3 regions of the Telluria sp. ZB4P34 genome follow, and region 3 is predicted to be linked to each of the others. Evidence: predicted binding sites of a transcription regulator. Region 3 holds the regulator's gene; each other region holds the start of a gene.
What was found. Region 3 encodes FNR, which switches genes on or off when oxygen is low (the NO sensors DNR and NnrR bind a similar motif). Its sites were predicted from a motif close to TTGATNNNNATCAA; they were not measured.
Positions count from the first base shown of each region.

Region 1 (4,417 bases), 580 kb from region 3:
CCCTCGATGGTCAGCTCGACATCCTTGCCCAGGTCCTTGGCCAGCTCGCGCACCAGGCGCGGGAACTTCTGGAACAGGCGGCCCACCGGCTGCATGCGGGTCGCCAGCGTGGCGCGCTGCAGTTCGGCCGAGTAGCGCGAGGCGCGTTCCAGGGTCTCGGTGAGCGTCGCCATCAGGGCGGCGGCAGGACCTTCGAACTTGAACTGCTGCAGGCGCTCGAGCAGCACGGCAGCCTGGTTGGCGGCCTGCACCGATTCGCCCGCCACTTCCAGCAGCGCGTCCAGCTTGACCGCATCGATACGGATGCTTTCGTCCTTGGCCGGCGCCGCGGCGGCGCGCGCCTCGGCGACCTTGTCCTGCTGGCGGCGGTCGATGCCGTCCCAGCCGTTCGGCCTGGCGGCCGGCGCGGCGTCGGCCGGCGCTGCGGCCGACGCCGCAGCCGGTGCAGCGGCTGCAACTGCCGGCGCGGAGGCGATCGCGGCGCCGGCCGGGACCACGGCGTTGTACATGCCGACCCAGTCCAGGCCATCGGCGCCGACCGCCGGCGCTGCCAGCGCTACCGCAGTTGCGGAGGGAGCGGCTGCGGCCGGTGCTGCAGCGGCAGGCGCGGCGGCCGCAGCCGGCGCGTCCTTGCCTTCGATCGCGTCCATCAGGATGCGCTCGAGGGCTTGCGGCATCGACGCCAGGCCTTCCGGCGGGGTGCCGTTGTTCAGGTCATTGAGCTGGTCGGCCACGAAGCCGGAGGCCTCGAGCGCCGCTTCGATGGCGAGCGGGGTCACCGGCGCGGCGCCGGTGCGCAGCGCGTCGAACAGGTTCTCGGTCAGGTGGCAGGCCGCGACCAGCGCGGGCAGGCCCATGAAGCCGGCGCCGCCCTTGATCGTGTGGAAGGAGCGGAACACGGCATTGAGCGTTTCCTTGTTGTCCGGATCGCGTTCGAGACGCAGCAAATGTTCTTCAACATTTACCGCAAGGTCCATCGCCTCGACGACGAAGTCCTTGAGCATATCGTCCATTAGAACCCCAGATCGGCGAGAAGATCGTCAACGTTATCCTGGTTCAGCGCCGTATCCGGCACCGACGGGCCCTGCATCAGCGGCGCAGGCGCGGCCGGCGCCTCTTTCTTCGCCAGCTTTTCCTTCAGGTCGGCCGGGGCGCTGTCGCGCAGCAGCTGCGCCAGTTCCGACTCCACCGTCTGGGTGATCTTGACCACTTTCTTGATCAACTGGCCGGTGATGTCCTGGAAGTCCTGGGCCATCATGATCTCGAGCAGGCGCGCCTTCTCGGCTTCGGTCGCTTCGTTGACGCTGGCGGCGAACTGGCGCGCGTCGCCGGCCAGGGCCTTGAATTCGTCCAGGCTGAGCTTGCCCGAGAACAGGTCGGCCCAGCGGGTTTCCATGTCCTTGGCCTGCTTCGACAGCAGGTCCTGGGCCGGCATGCCTTCGTCCAGCGTGTTCAGGACCTTGTTGGCGGCCTGTTCGGTGAGGGTGGCGACATATTCCAGGCGGTCCTGGGCATCGTTGATGGCCGACGAGGCTTCCGTCAGCGCCTTGTCGTAGCCGAGTTCGCGCAGCGAATCGTGCAGCAGGCGCACGATGCCGCCGAGGCGTTCGAACATCATATGCTCGCCTTCGTTCACGGCCGCCGGAGCGGCGGCCGGGGCAGCTGCTGCAGGAGCGGCCGGCGCAGCGGCTGCGGCGGCGGGTGCGCTCGAGGCAGCCACCTGGTCGAACAGCGATTCGAGGTCGTCCTCGTCGGCTGGGGCGGCGGCCGGCTCGGGCGCAGGCGCCGGGGCGGCAGCGGGAGTGCTGGCGCGCTGCGCTGCCACTTCCTCGAATAGTGCGTCGAAATCGTCAGCGGCGTCGGTCATGATCCCTGCTTCTCCATGGTGTATTTAGTTCGCAAAGCGCTCTGCGTAGGTGTGTTTGCTGCGACCATCCGGCCGCTCAGGTGCAACATGCGGGATGGTTCGAATCTGCATGCGAGTGTAGCAGTGTGGTTGCCGCAGGTAAATGTCGGAGATAGGGACGCAACAAAATGGACATGGAAACTTAATTCCGCGACAATCAAATCGCAGGGTTCCTGATTGTTTACACAATGGAGGTGTTGTTTTTCGTAACGCAACGGCCTCGGTGCGCGTGTTGTTGCGCACTGGAAAATAAGCTACAAATTTGATCGAGCTCAACAGTTTGCGTTCTTGCAATCGCCGCCACGCCGCGAAACGCCCAGAATGGCGTGGCCTTTGGAGGAGTCATCATGTACCGCAAAATCCTGATCACCACCGACGGCTCGGCCGTGTCGCAGCATACGGCCTGCGCCGGCGTCAAATTCGCCCAACAGATGGGCGCCGAGGTGCTGGCGCTGTTCGTCGCGCCCGAGTACCAGTATCCGGTGTACGTGGAAATCATCCCGCCCTCCTACCCCAGCGAAGAAGAATACACCGCCCAGATGCGCCGCATGGGGGAGGAATACATGGGGAAGATCATGCGCTCCTGCGCCGGCGCCGGCCTGCCCCACGCCTGCATGACGGCGTTTTCCGACGCTGCAGCCCTGAAGATCGTCGAGGTCGCCGAGCAGGAAGGCTGCGACCTGATCTTCATGGGCTCGCACGGCCGCAGCGGCTGGGGCCAGCTGCTGCTGGGCAGCGTGACCAACAAGGTGCTGTCGCACACCACCAGGCCGGTCCTGGTGCACCGCCTGATCAGCGAACCGGCGGCGCAGGAAAGCCGCCCCCCGGAAGGCCGCACCCCGGAAAGCCGGACCTGACCAAAGGAAGACAATTGGCGCGGCGATCCTGTGTTAGCCTGATTCGGTCTTGTCGCCTCCCGGGAAGGATGGATTTATGATTCGCATCGTAATTGCCGACGACCACACGATCATGCGGGAAGGCCTCAAGCGCATCCTCGACGGCGCGCCGGATATCGACATCGCCGGCGAAGCGACCAATGGCTTCGAGGTGCTGGCCCAAGTGCGCCAGGGCGGATTCGACCTGCTGCTGCTCGACCTGTCGATGCCGGGCCGCAGCGGCGTCGACCTGATACGCCAGGTACGCAGCGAAGCGCCGAAGCTGGCCATCCTGATCCTGACCATGCATGAAGAAGAGCAGTACGCGGTGCGCGCGATCCGCGCCGGGGCCCAGGGCTACCTGACCAAGGAAAGCGCAGGCACCCAGCTGGTGGGCGCGATCCGCAAGGTGGCCTCGGGACGCCCTTATATCAGTACCGAAGTGGCCGAGCAGCTGGCCCTGAACATCATGGCGCCAAACGAACAGTTGTTGCACAAGCAGCTGTCAGACCGCGAATTCGAGGTATTTTCGCACCTCGTCGGTGGCAAATCGATTACCGAAATCGCCAACAGCCTGCACCTGTCGGTCAAGACGGTGAGTACCCACAAGACCCGCATCATGCAGAAGATGGGCATGAACTCGCTCTCCGAGATGGTGCAGTATGCCGTGGCGCACCGGCTGCTCTCGCCGATGCAGGCCTGAAGCGCAACCCGTTTAGACACGGCGCTGCTCGCTTTGTGCCCGTAGCGCCTTCTTCCGGCAGCGCCTGCTGCCTTCCAATGTTTCCCCGTATTTCCATCTCGAGCGGCCCTTTCCTCTGGGGGCCGCCATGTAGGGGTAAGAGCATTCCTACAGACCGATGATCTCTCCTACCTACATATTCAGCAGTCGCTGATATCCGTGCCGGACTCGTGTTGGCATACTGAATTCAGCGTTTCGACTTGCTTGCGATCCAAGTCCCAGCGTGAGCCGGTGTTCGGCGGAGTTGACTCCCCAGTGCCGCCACAGCTTCACTCATGGGCTCTGCCCCGTGGTCGCCGCCTGAAACCCTGAGTCTTTCACCTGGAGATGAGCATGCAGTCCCAGCCAACGTCAGAACAACGTAGCGTCACCCAGCCGACCCTGCATACCCCCATGGAAGCCGGCCGCCAGCGCCAGGGCCGCCTCTGGTCCAATCTCAAGGAAGTCTGCGACCTGCTCCGCATCCCGGCCAGCGTCTCCGTCACCTCCGAAGAACTGCTGTTCCAGCACGTCCAGTTCAAGACCGGCCAGCGCGTCCACACCATCGGCCAGGCCTTCGACACCCTGTACATCGTCAACTCCGGCTTCCTGAAGACCGTGCTCATCGACGAGTTCGGCAACGAGCAGGTGCTGAGCTTCCCGATGAAGGGCGACATGCTGGGCGTGGACGGCATCCATACCCGCCACTACGCTTCCGAAGCCGTGGCCCTGTCCGACTGCGACCTGATCCTGCTGCCCTTCAAGAAACTGACCGCCCTCGGCCGCGTCCATGCCGAGCTCGAGAACATGATGTACGGCGTGATGAGCCGCGAACTGGTGCGCGAGCAAACCATGATCGGCATGCTCGGCGCCCTCTCGGCCGAGGCGCGCGTGGCCCGCTTCCTGGTCTCGCTG
Region 1 covers NZ_JCASIF010000001.1:828,703-833,119, forward strand. Annotated here, with positions in the region: gene AC56KL_RS03705 (chemotaxis protein CheA) at 1-1,013, opposite strand, end outside; gene AC56KL_RS03710 (protein phosphatase CheZ) at 1,013-1,867, opposite strand; gene AC56KL_RS03715 (universal stress protein) at 2,254-2,763, shown strand; gene AC56KL_RS03720 (response regulator) at 2,840-3,484, shown strand; gene AC56KL_RS03725 (Crp/Fnr family transcriptional regulator) at 3,917-4,417, shown strand, end outside.
Region 1: a site for FNR is predicted at 2,169-2,182, ahead of AC56KL_RS03715 (universal stress protein). Genes of this name have one in related genera too.

Region 2 (4,417 bases), on a different contig from region 3:
GGCGATCTGCAGCACCGAGTCGGCCGAGGTGTACAGGATTGGACGGCCAGTAGCGACGTGCTCGTCGCCCAGCTGGTCGATGATGGTGGTGCCCGAGGCGTGGCAGTTGCCCAGCCAGCCCGGCACGCCCGTCAGCGCCTGCAGCTTGTCGGTCAGCTCGGCCGGGAAGGACGGCACGGTCTTCGGGAAGTAGCCCCAGTCGAACAGCACCGGCACGCCGGCGATCTCCCAGTGGCCGCTCTGCGTGTCCTTGCCGGTCGACTGCTCGCGCGCGGCGCCCCAGGCGCCCGTGAAGCCGTCGCGCTGGCCGAAGCCGGCGGCCCATTCGCCGCTGGCCTTGTGGGCGGCGGCGGCCAGGCCGAGGCGCTCGAGGTTCGGCAGCGCCATCGGCTTGCCCTCTTGCGCCGCCCAGGCTGCGATATGACCGAAGGTGTTGGCCCCTTGATCGCCGTACTTGTCGGCGTCGGGCAAGGCGCCCAGGCCGAACGAGTCAAGCAGGAGGATGAATGCGCGTGACATGGGATCGCTCGCTTATGGAATGAGTTGGCTTCGCTTAGTTGGAAGAAGCGGGAGTCGCGCCCAGGCGCTCGATGAAGGAATGGATCAGGGTGACCAGGTCCTTGGCCGCGATCGCGGCGTACTTCAGGGTCTGCTCGTGCGACAGCGGGAACGGGGTCAATCCCTCGGCCAGGTTGGTAATCGCCGAGATGCCGGCGACCTTCAGGCCGCAGTGGCGCGCGGAGATCACTTCCGGCACCACGGACATGCCGACCACGTCGGCGCCGAGCGTCTTGAAGGCGCGGATTTCGGCAGCCGTCTCGAAGTTCGGGCCCGGGCAGGCCAGGTACACGCCTTCGTGCAGGGTGATGTTCCTGGCGGCCGCGGTTTCCTTGATCAGGGCGCGCAGCTCGGCGTCGTAGGCGTTGGCCATGCTGAAGAAGCGCGGACCGAAGCGTTCGTCGTTCGGGCCGGCCATCGGGCTGCCCGGCAGCAGGTTGATGTGGTCGCTCAGGACCACGACGCTGCCCGCATCCACTTCGGGACGCAGGGAACCGGCGGCGTTCGTCACCAGCAGCATCTCGCAGCCGATCAGCTTGAAGGTACGCACGGCGGACGTCATCACGTTGGCGCCATAGCCTTCGTAGAAGTGGCCGCGGCCCTTCATGCACACCACCGGCACGCCGGAAAGCAGGCCCAGCACCAGCTCGCCCGCATGGCCATGCACGGTGCTGATCGGGAAACCCGGCAGGTCGGCATAGCTGATCGAGACCACGTCCGTCATCTGCTCGGCCAGCACACCCAGGCCCGAGCCCAGGATCAGCGCGGCGCGCGGTGCGAAGCCCGGCTTGCGGGCCTTGATGACTTCTGCTGCTTCAAAAGGGGTGTTGCTGAACATGGTCGTCCTTGTGTGCGAATTCGGGAGGCGTGGGGAGGGGCTGGTATGGATGCTGCTAAGGGTAATGGCTACCAGACAGTAGCGAGGAGACACATATCAGCCGGAATATTATAACTATGCATGAGGGGCGATATGGTGGGCAAATACCATTTTTCTTGTCGATTTATTGGTTTAAAAAATAAATCAGCGGGTGTATTGTTGACCTCCTGGTACAGGGCAATAGCGACAGCCACGTTTGCTTTGACATGCTTCAAACATTTATCTAGTATCGACGAACATTTGTTTAGATCACCCCAGGCCTGCCACCGTGAACGAGCTGCCCAAAAAAGAACAGTTGTATGAGCTGATCCGCGCGAATCCCTTCATTTCGCAGCAGGAGCTTGCCAGCCAGCTGAAGCTGTCACGCTCGGCCGTGGCCAACTACATCGCCACCCTGGTGCGCGAACGCCGCATCCTGGGGCGCGCCTATGTACTGCCGGACCGGCGTCCGATCGTCTGCATCGGCGCCGCGAACCTCGACCGCAAGCTGCGCAGCAGCGGAAAGCTGGCCTTCGGCACCTCCAATCCCGCCACCCAGGACGAATCCTTCGGCGGCGTGGCCCGCAACATCGCCGAGAACCTGGCGCGCCTGGGCGCTCCGGTGGCCCTGGTCACGGCGGTCGGCAACGACGCCTCCGGCAAGGCCCTGCTCGCCCATGCCGAAGACGCAGGCATCGATACCCGCGGCGCGCTGCGCGTCGATGGCGCCGGCAGCGGCACCTACACGGCCGTGCTGGACGGGGACGGCGAGATGGTGGTCGCGCTGGCCGACATGGCCGTCAACGATGCCCTCACCCCAGGCTTTCTCGCCACCCGCCAGCAGCAGCGCGCCGGCGCCGCCCTGGTGGTGGCCGACCTGAACCTGCCGATCGAGTCCATCGCCGCCCTGCTGGACGACGCCGCGCGCGACGGCGTGCCGCTGGTGCTGGTGGCCGTCTCGGCGCCGAAGATGGCGCACCTGCCGTCGATGCTGCCCGGCCTGCGTCTCCTGATCCTGAACGAAGGCGAGCTGGCGGCGCGGGCCGGCTACCCGCTGGACAGCGATGCCGGCGTCAAGGCTGCCTGCGCCGAGCTGCAGCGCCAGGGTGCGCAGGACGTGATCGTCACCTGCGGCGCGCGCGGGGTCTCGCATACCTCCCCGGCCGGCGTGATGCGCCTGCCTGCGCCCGCGGGCGAGGTCGTCGACGTCACCGGCGGCGGCGACGCCTTCGCCGCCGCCGTGTGCTGGTCGCTGCATGGCGCCGGCGATGGCGCCGATCTCGCCCTGGCCTGCCGCCGCGGCCTGCAGCTCGCCGCCCTGACCATCGCGTGCGGGCAGACCGTCTGCCCGGCGCTCGAACCCGGCCACCTCGACACCCCTCCGGTTGTCCTCCTCAACGCATCCGACCTGGACTGACATGCAATCCTTCCTCCTGTTCTCGCCCGAAGTGGCAAGCGCGCGCGCCGCCGGCAAGCCCGTCGTGGCGCTCGAATCGACCATCATCTCGCACGGCATGCCCTATCCGCAGAACGTGCAGACCGCACGCGAAGTCGAGGGGATCATCCGCGACGCCGGCGCGGTGCCGGCCACCATCGCCATCATCGACGGGAAGATCTGCGTCGGCCTGTCCGAAGAACAACTGGAGCTGCTGGGTTCTTCGCCCGACGCGATGAAGGTCAGCCGCCGCGACCTGGCCTACGTGCTGGCGCAAAGGCGCCTGGGCGCGACCACGGTGGCCGCGACCATGATCTGCGCGCAGCTGGCCGGCATCGAGGTCTTCGTCACCGGCGGCATCGGCGGCGTGCACCGCGGCGCCGAGACCAGCTTCGACATCTCGGCCGACCTGCAGGAGCTGGCACAGACCAGCGTGGCCGTGGTCTGCGCCGGCGTGAAGTCGATCCTCGACATCGGACTCACCCTCGAATACCTGGAGACCCACGGCGTGCCGGTGCTGAGCGTCGGCCAGCCCGGCTTCCCGGCCTTCTTCACCCGCGAGAGCGGCTTCGAGGCCGACTTCCAGCTGGACACGCCTTCAGCCCAGGCAAGCTTCATCCGCACCAAGTGGGCGCTCGGCCTGGCGGGCGGCGTGGTGGTGAGCAACCCGGTCCCAAGCGAAGCAGCGATGCCGGCCGCGGAAATCGGCGCCATCATCGCCCAGGCCCTCGGCGAAGCGGACGCCCAGGGCGTGAAAGGCAAGGCCGTCACGCCTTTCCTGCTGGCGCGCATCAAGGAACTGACGCAGGGACGGAGCCTGGCCACCAACATCGCCCTGGTCAAGCACAATGCGCTGGTGGGCGCACGCCTGGCCGTGGCGCTGGCCGCCACCACAGCCTGACCCCGGGGGGCGCGCCATGTCGATCGACCTGAAACAGCTGCGCTACTTCCTCGCGGTGGCCGAAGAAAAAAGCTTCTCGCGGGCGGCCGAACGCCTGCACATCTCGCAGCCGCCGCTGAGCCAGCAGATCATGAAGCTGGAAGCGGAACTCGGGGTGCGCCTGTTCACGCGTACCACGCGCAGCTTCGAGCTGACGGTGGCCGGCAAGGCCCTGATGGGAGAAGCGGCCGAACTGCTGGCCAAGATGCGCATGACGATCGACACCATCCGCCAGATCGACCGCGGCGAAGTCGGCCGCCTGCGGGTCGGCATCGTCGGCTCGGCCATGTGGGGCCCCATCCCCGCCCTGCTGGAGCAGTTCCAGAGCCAGTATCCGCGCGTGACCTGGACCATCCACGAATCGGGGCCGAACGACCAATGGGAAGCGCTGCGCGCGAAACAGATCGATGTCGGTTTCTGGCGCGAGCCGCGCATCGAGGCGGACGTGCTGAAGGGGGCGGGCCTGCGCCAGGACCTGTGCTTCCGGGAGAACGTGTGCGTGGCGATCAACGCGAAGCATCCGCTGGCGCAGCAGGATGCGATCGAGCTGCCCGATATCGCGGGCGAACCGATGCTGACCCTGCACCTGGACCAGTCGGCCGAGCCGCGCTACCTGATCCAGTGCTGC
Region 2 covers NZ_JCASIF010000016.1:55,948-60,364, forward strand. Annotated here, with positions in the region: gene AC56KL_RS19810 (phosphopentomutase) at 1-519, opposite strand, end outside; gene xapA (xanthosine phosphorylase) at 554-1,396, opposite strand; gene AC56KL_RS19820 (carbohydrate kinase) at 1,704-2,831, shown strand; gene AC56KL_RS19825 (pseudouridine-5'-phosphate glycosidase) at 2,833-3,750, shown strand; gene AC56KL_RS19830 (LysR family transcriptional regulator) at 3,767-4,417, shown strand, end outside.
Region 2: a site for FNR is predicted at 1,637-1,650, ahead of AC56KL_RS19820 (carbohydrate kinase). Genes of this name have one in related genera too.

Region 3 (4,417 bases):
CTACTACGGCGCCTTCGTGCTCGACCCGGACGGCAACAATATCGAAGCGGTCTACCACGGCGCGGCGAAGCGAAGCGCGCCTGCCGTGCGCGTCACGTTCTGACGGGGCCGGCCCGGCGGCGAAGGCCGCTATCCTGCCCCTACGGGATCGGCATGCTGCAAACAGGTTGAGCGTCACCCCATCACATCATGCATACTGAGTTGCTTGCCGGAAACTCAGCTCGTACAATGCTGCTTCGATGAACTGCAATGAACGCGCATGATGATGAAGTGGATGGGACTGGCCGCAGCCGCGGCCTTGGTGTCGGGATGTGCCGGCAATCCGGTTACCGAAATGAGCAATCAGGTGTTCAACGGCTTCCAGGACCTGCCCGCAGAGATGCGCGGCCGGAACATCGCCGGCTGGGTCGCTTTCGACGAGGAATGGGCCGGCCGCTACAACCGGATGGCGCGCAACCAGCTGTACGTCCAGCACATCAAGCCGGGCACGCCCGAGTTCGGACTTCGGGTCATCCGTTTCAACATGTCGAACTCCGAAGGCAGCATGCTGTGGATGGAGTCCGGCCAGCTGGCCTTCATGACCGGCGCTGTGGTTCCCGACCACATGCGGCGCCTGCGCGCCGGCGACATCGTGGAAGTGCGCCAGACCGGGACCTGGAAGACCATGAGCGGCTTCGCCAGTACCGGCGAGGGCAACATCGTGGTGCGCATCCTGTGCTCGGTCGGCACGCCGGAGTACGAAGAGTGTCTGGACAAGGCGCCGCGCATCGGCCGCTTCAAGGGCAAGGGCGAGACCCATACGCCTTATCCGGCCAGCGTCAAGGCGTACGGCTATACCTTCACGCCGATGTATGATGCGGAAGGGAAGGCATTGCGGGCCTTCCCCTGAACGGCAAGGATTCGCTCCTGGGCATCCGCCTGCCTTGATTTCATCTTCCCATACTGTCGACGCTGCCCACCAGCGCCTGCGCCGCGCCCAGCCCCCACGGAATTGGAGGGGCCAGCGCGGCCCGGCGGCGAAAGCCGCTATACTGCGCCGACCATGCGCATCCAGCTTTTCTCCGACCTGCACCTCGAACGCTACCCGCACTTCGTCCCCGAGCTCCGGCCCGACACCGACGTGGTGGTGCTGGCGGGGGATATCGGCTCCTACCAGGCCGGCTCGCGCCTGCTGACCGACGACTTCGGCCTGGAGCGCTTTTCGCCCCTGCGGCCCGGCGCCGGTCCTGCGCGCGTGCTCTACATCCCCGGCAACCACGAATTCGACGGCCTCGAATTCGACCAGGCCTACGCGCGCCTGCGCGCCACCTGTGCCGCCCTCGGCATCGAATGGCTGGACCGCGAGACCATCACGATCGGCGCCGTGCGCTTCGTCGGCACGACGCTGTGGAGCGACTTCGATGCGCTCGCGCTGCAGGAACAGGACCTGACGAAACAGCTGCAGCGGCGCGACAAGGCCTTCCGCGCGGCCAACTACTACCTGTCGAAGAACACCACCCTGAGGAACGGCGAGAAGCTGCTGGCCGAAGGCATCCGCGCGCTGTCGCTCGACTGCCAGCGCTGGCTGCGCGCGGCGCTGGCGGCCCCGTTCGAGGGCAGCACGGTGGTGGTGACCCACTTCGCCCCCAGCCTGCACAGCGCCGACCCGCGCTACGGCCTCACTCCCGGCACCGCGGGCTTTTGCAATGCGCTCGACGCGCTGTTCCCGCAGGCCGACGTCTGGATCCACGGGCACCTGCACTGCGCCAACGACTATGTGGTCAAGGGTGTCGAGGACGGCCGCGCGTGGTCCTGCCGCGTCGTCGCCAATCCGCTGGGCTACCTGAGCAAGGGCGAACAGGAAGGATACCGGCCGGAGCTGGTGATCGAGGTCTAGAGGCTGGCGCTATGATGAGGGCAGGCGATGCAAGGCCGGCCACGGGTTTGCCAGCTGGGCGACGAGCAACGCAGCACCACTCGAACAGGCGCGCCGACGGCGACTCGATCCCTGCCGGGACAGGTTCTCAGCCCATCGGGCTGCAGACGTCGGTGCCGGCCGCCAGCGCCTTGAGCTTGGCCGGGTCGAGCAGGGTGACTTCGCGCTTGTCCACCTGCAGCCAGCCCTGCTTCTTGAAGCGCGACAGCAGGCGGCTGACGCTCTCGATGGTCAGTCCCAGGTAGTTGCCGATGTCCTCGCGCGACATGCGCAGCTGGAAGCTGTGCGGCGAATAGCCGCGCGCGGCGTAGCGCGCCGACAGGTTGACCAGGAACACGGCGAAGCGCTGCTCGGCGCGCATGTTGCCGAGCAGGAGCATGACGTTCTGCTCGCGCGTGATCTCCTGGCTCATGATGCGGTGGAAGTGGCGCAGCAGGGCCGGCACCTGGCCGAATAGCTCTTCCAGGCGCGAGAACGGGATCTCGCACACTTCGCTGTCCTCGAGCGCCACGGCGTCGCAGTGGTGGGTGCCGCTGATCGCGTCCATGCCCAGCAGTTCGCCGGCCATCTGGAAACCGGTGATCTGGGCCTCGCCGGCCGCGTTCACCTGGTAGGTCTTGAAATGCCCGAAGCGCACCGCGTACAGGTTGCGGAAGGGCTCGCCCACCGCGTACAGGCGCTCGTCGCGCGCCAGGCGCCGGCGGCGGCCGATGATCTGGTCGAGGCGGTTGATGTCGGCGTCCTCGAGTCCCATCGGCAGGCACAGCTGGTGCATGCTGCAGTTGCCGCAGCTGGTCTTGAGGGCCTGGATGCTGATCGGCGCTTCGCCAGGGAGCGAAATGGCTTGGTTCATGGCGGGGAGAACGGAGTGCGGACGGGAGCATTATAGACGGCAGTCCGGGTTCCCCGTTTTCTTTTTACTCCAGGAAGGAAAGCTCACCGGCCAGGCCGGCCACCCTGCGCTATCCGGCGGTGACAGGGGTTGCTTCCGATTTCTGACGCTAAGAAAAGGTTCAGGCGCGAAAGCTAACGGTGGCCCTACAGCGCCGCCTCGTGGCCTCGAGCCGGACATGCACGCGCCAACGGCGTATCAAAACGACACTGCCAAGCGTGCGCGCGGGCTGCGCGTGCTAGATTCTGGTCACGCTACGGGAGCCCCGTCGGGCAGTACAAGCACGCGATACAAGCACGCATTACGAGCACGCACTACGAGCACGCACTACGAGCACGCACTACGAGCACGCACTACAAGCACGCACTAATAGGGACGCACTACAAGCACGCACTACGCCAACGAGGAGCCTGCATGTTCGATATGTCCGCATTGGATCTGGCGCGCATCCAATTCGCGTTCACGATGTCTTTCCACATCCTGTTTCCAGCGATCACCATCGGCATGGCGAGCTACCTGGCCGTGCTCGAACTGTGCTGGCTCCGGACGCAACGCCAGGTCTACGTCGACCTCTACCACTACTGGCTCAAGATCTTCGCCGTCACCTTCGGCATGGGCGTCGTGTCGGGCATCGTGATGGCCTACCAGATCGGCACCAACTGGAGCTACCTGTCCGAGTTCGCCGGCAGCATCCTGGGGCCGATCCTGTCCTACGAGGTGCTGACCGCCTTCTTCCTCGAAGCAGGCTTCCTCGGGGTGATGCTGTTCGGCTGGAACCGGGTCGGACCGGGGCTGCACTTCGGCGCCACCTGCGCGGTGGCGGTCGGCACCCTGATCTCGTCCACCTGGATCCTGGCCGCCAACAGCTGGATGCAGACGCCCCGGGGCTATGCCATCGAGGGCGGGCGCATGGTCCCGGTCGACTGGCTGGCGATCGTCTTCAATCCCTCCTTTCCCTACCGCCTGCTGCACATGGTGATCGCGGCCTACCTGTGCACGGCGCTGATCGTGGGCGCCGCCGGGGCCTGGCAACTGCTACGGGGGCGCGACAACCCGGCGGTGCGCAAGATGCTGTCGATGGCCATGTGGATGATCCTGGTCGTGGCGCCGATCCAGGCGGTGGTGGGCGACTTCCACGGTCTGAACACGTTGAAGCACCAGCCGGCCAAGCTGGCCGCGATGGAGGGTCACTGGCAGAACGAAGGGGACAAGGCGGTCCCGCTGCTGCTGTTCGGCGTGCCCGACATGGAAGAGGAAAGGACCAAGTATGCGGTCGGCATCCCGCACCTCGGCAGCCTGATCCTGACCCACTCGTGGAACGGGCAGATCCCGGGGCTCAAGGAGTTTCCGCGTGAAAACCGGCCAAACTCGCTGATCGTGTTCTGGAGCTTCCGGCTGATGGTCGGGCTGGGGCTGCTCATGATCGCGCTGGGGGCCTGGAGCTTGTGGTTGCGGCGGAAGCGGGGAGGGGAGGCGCGGCTCTGGACCAGCCGTCCCTTCCTGCGTTTCGCGCTGTGGATGGGGCCGGCGGGCCTGGTCGCCATCCTGGCAGGCTGGACCACGACCGAGGTCGGGCGCCAGCCCTGGGTCGTGTACGGCGTGCTGCGCAC
Region 3 covers NZ_JCASIF010000001.1:245,758-250,174, reverse strand. Annotated here, with positions in the region: gene AC56KL_RS01115 (VOC family protein) at 1-103, shown strand, start outside; gene AC56KL_RS01110 (hypothetical protein) at 260-889, shown strand; gene AC56KL_RS01105 (metallophosphoesterase) at 1,043-1,876, shown strand; gene fnr (fumarate/nitrate reduction transcriptional regulator Fnr) at 2,004-2,768, opposite strand; gene AC56KL_RS01095 (cytochrome ubiquinol oxidase subunit I) at 3,222-4,417, shown strand, end outside.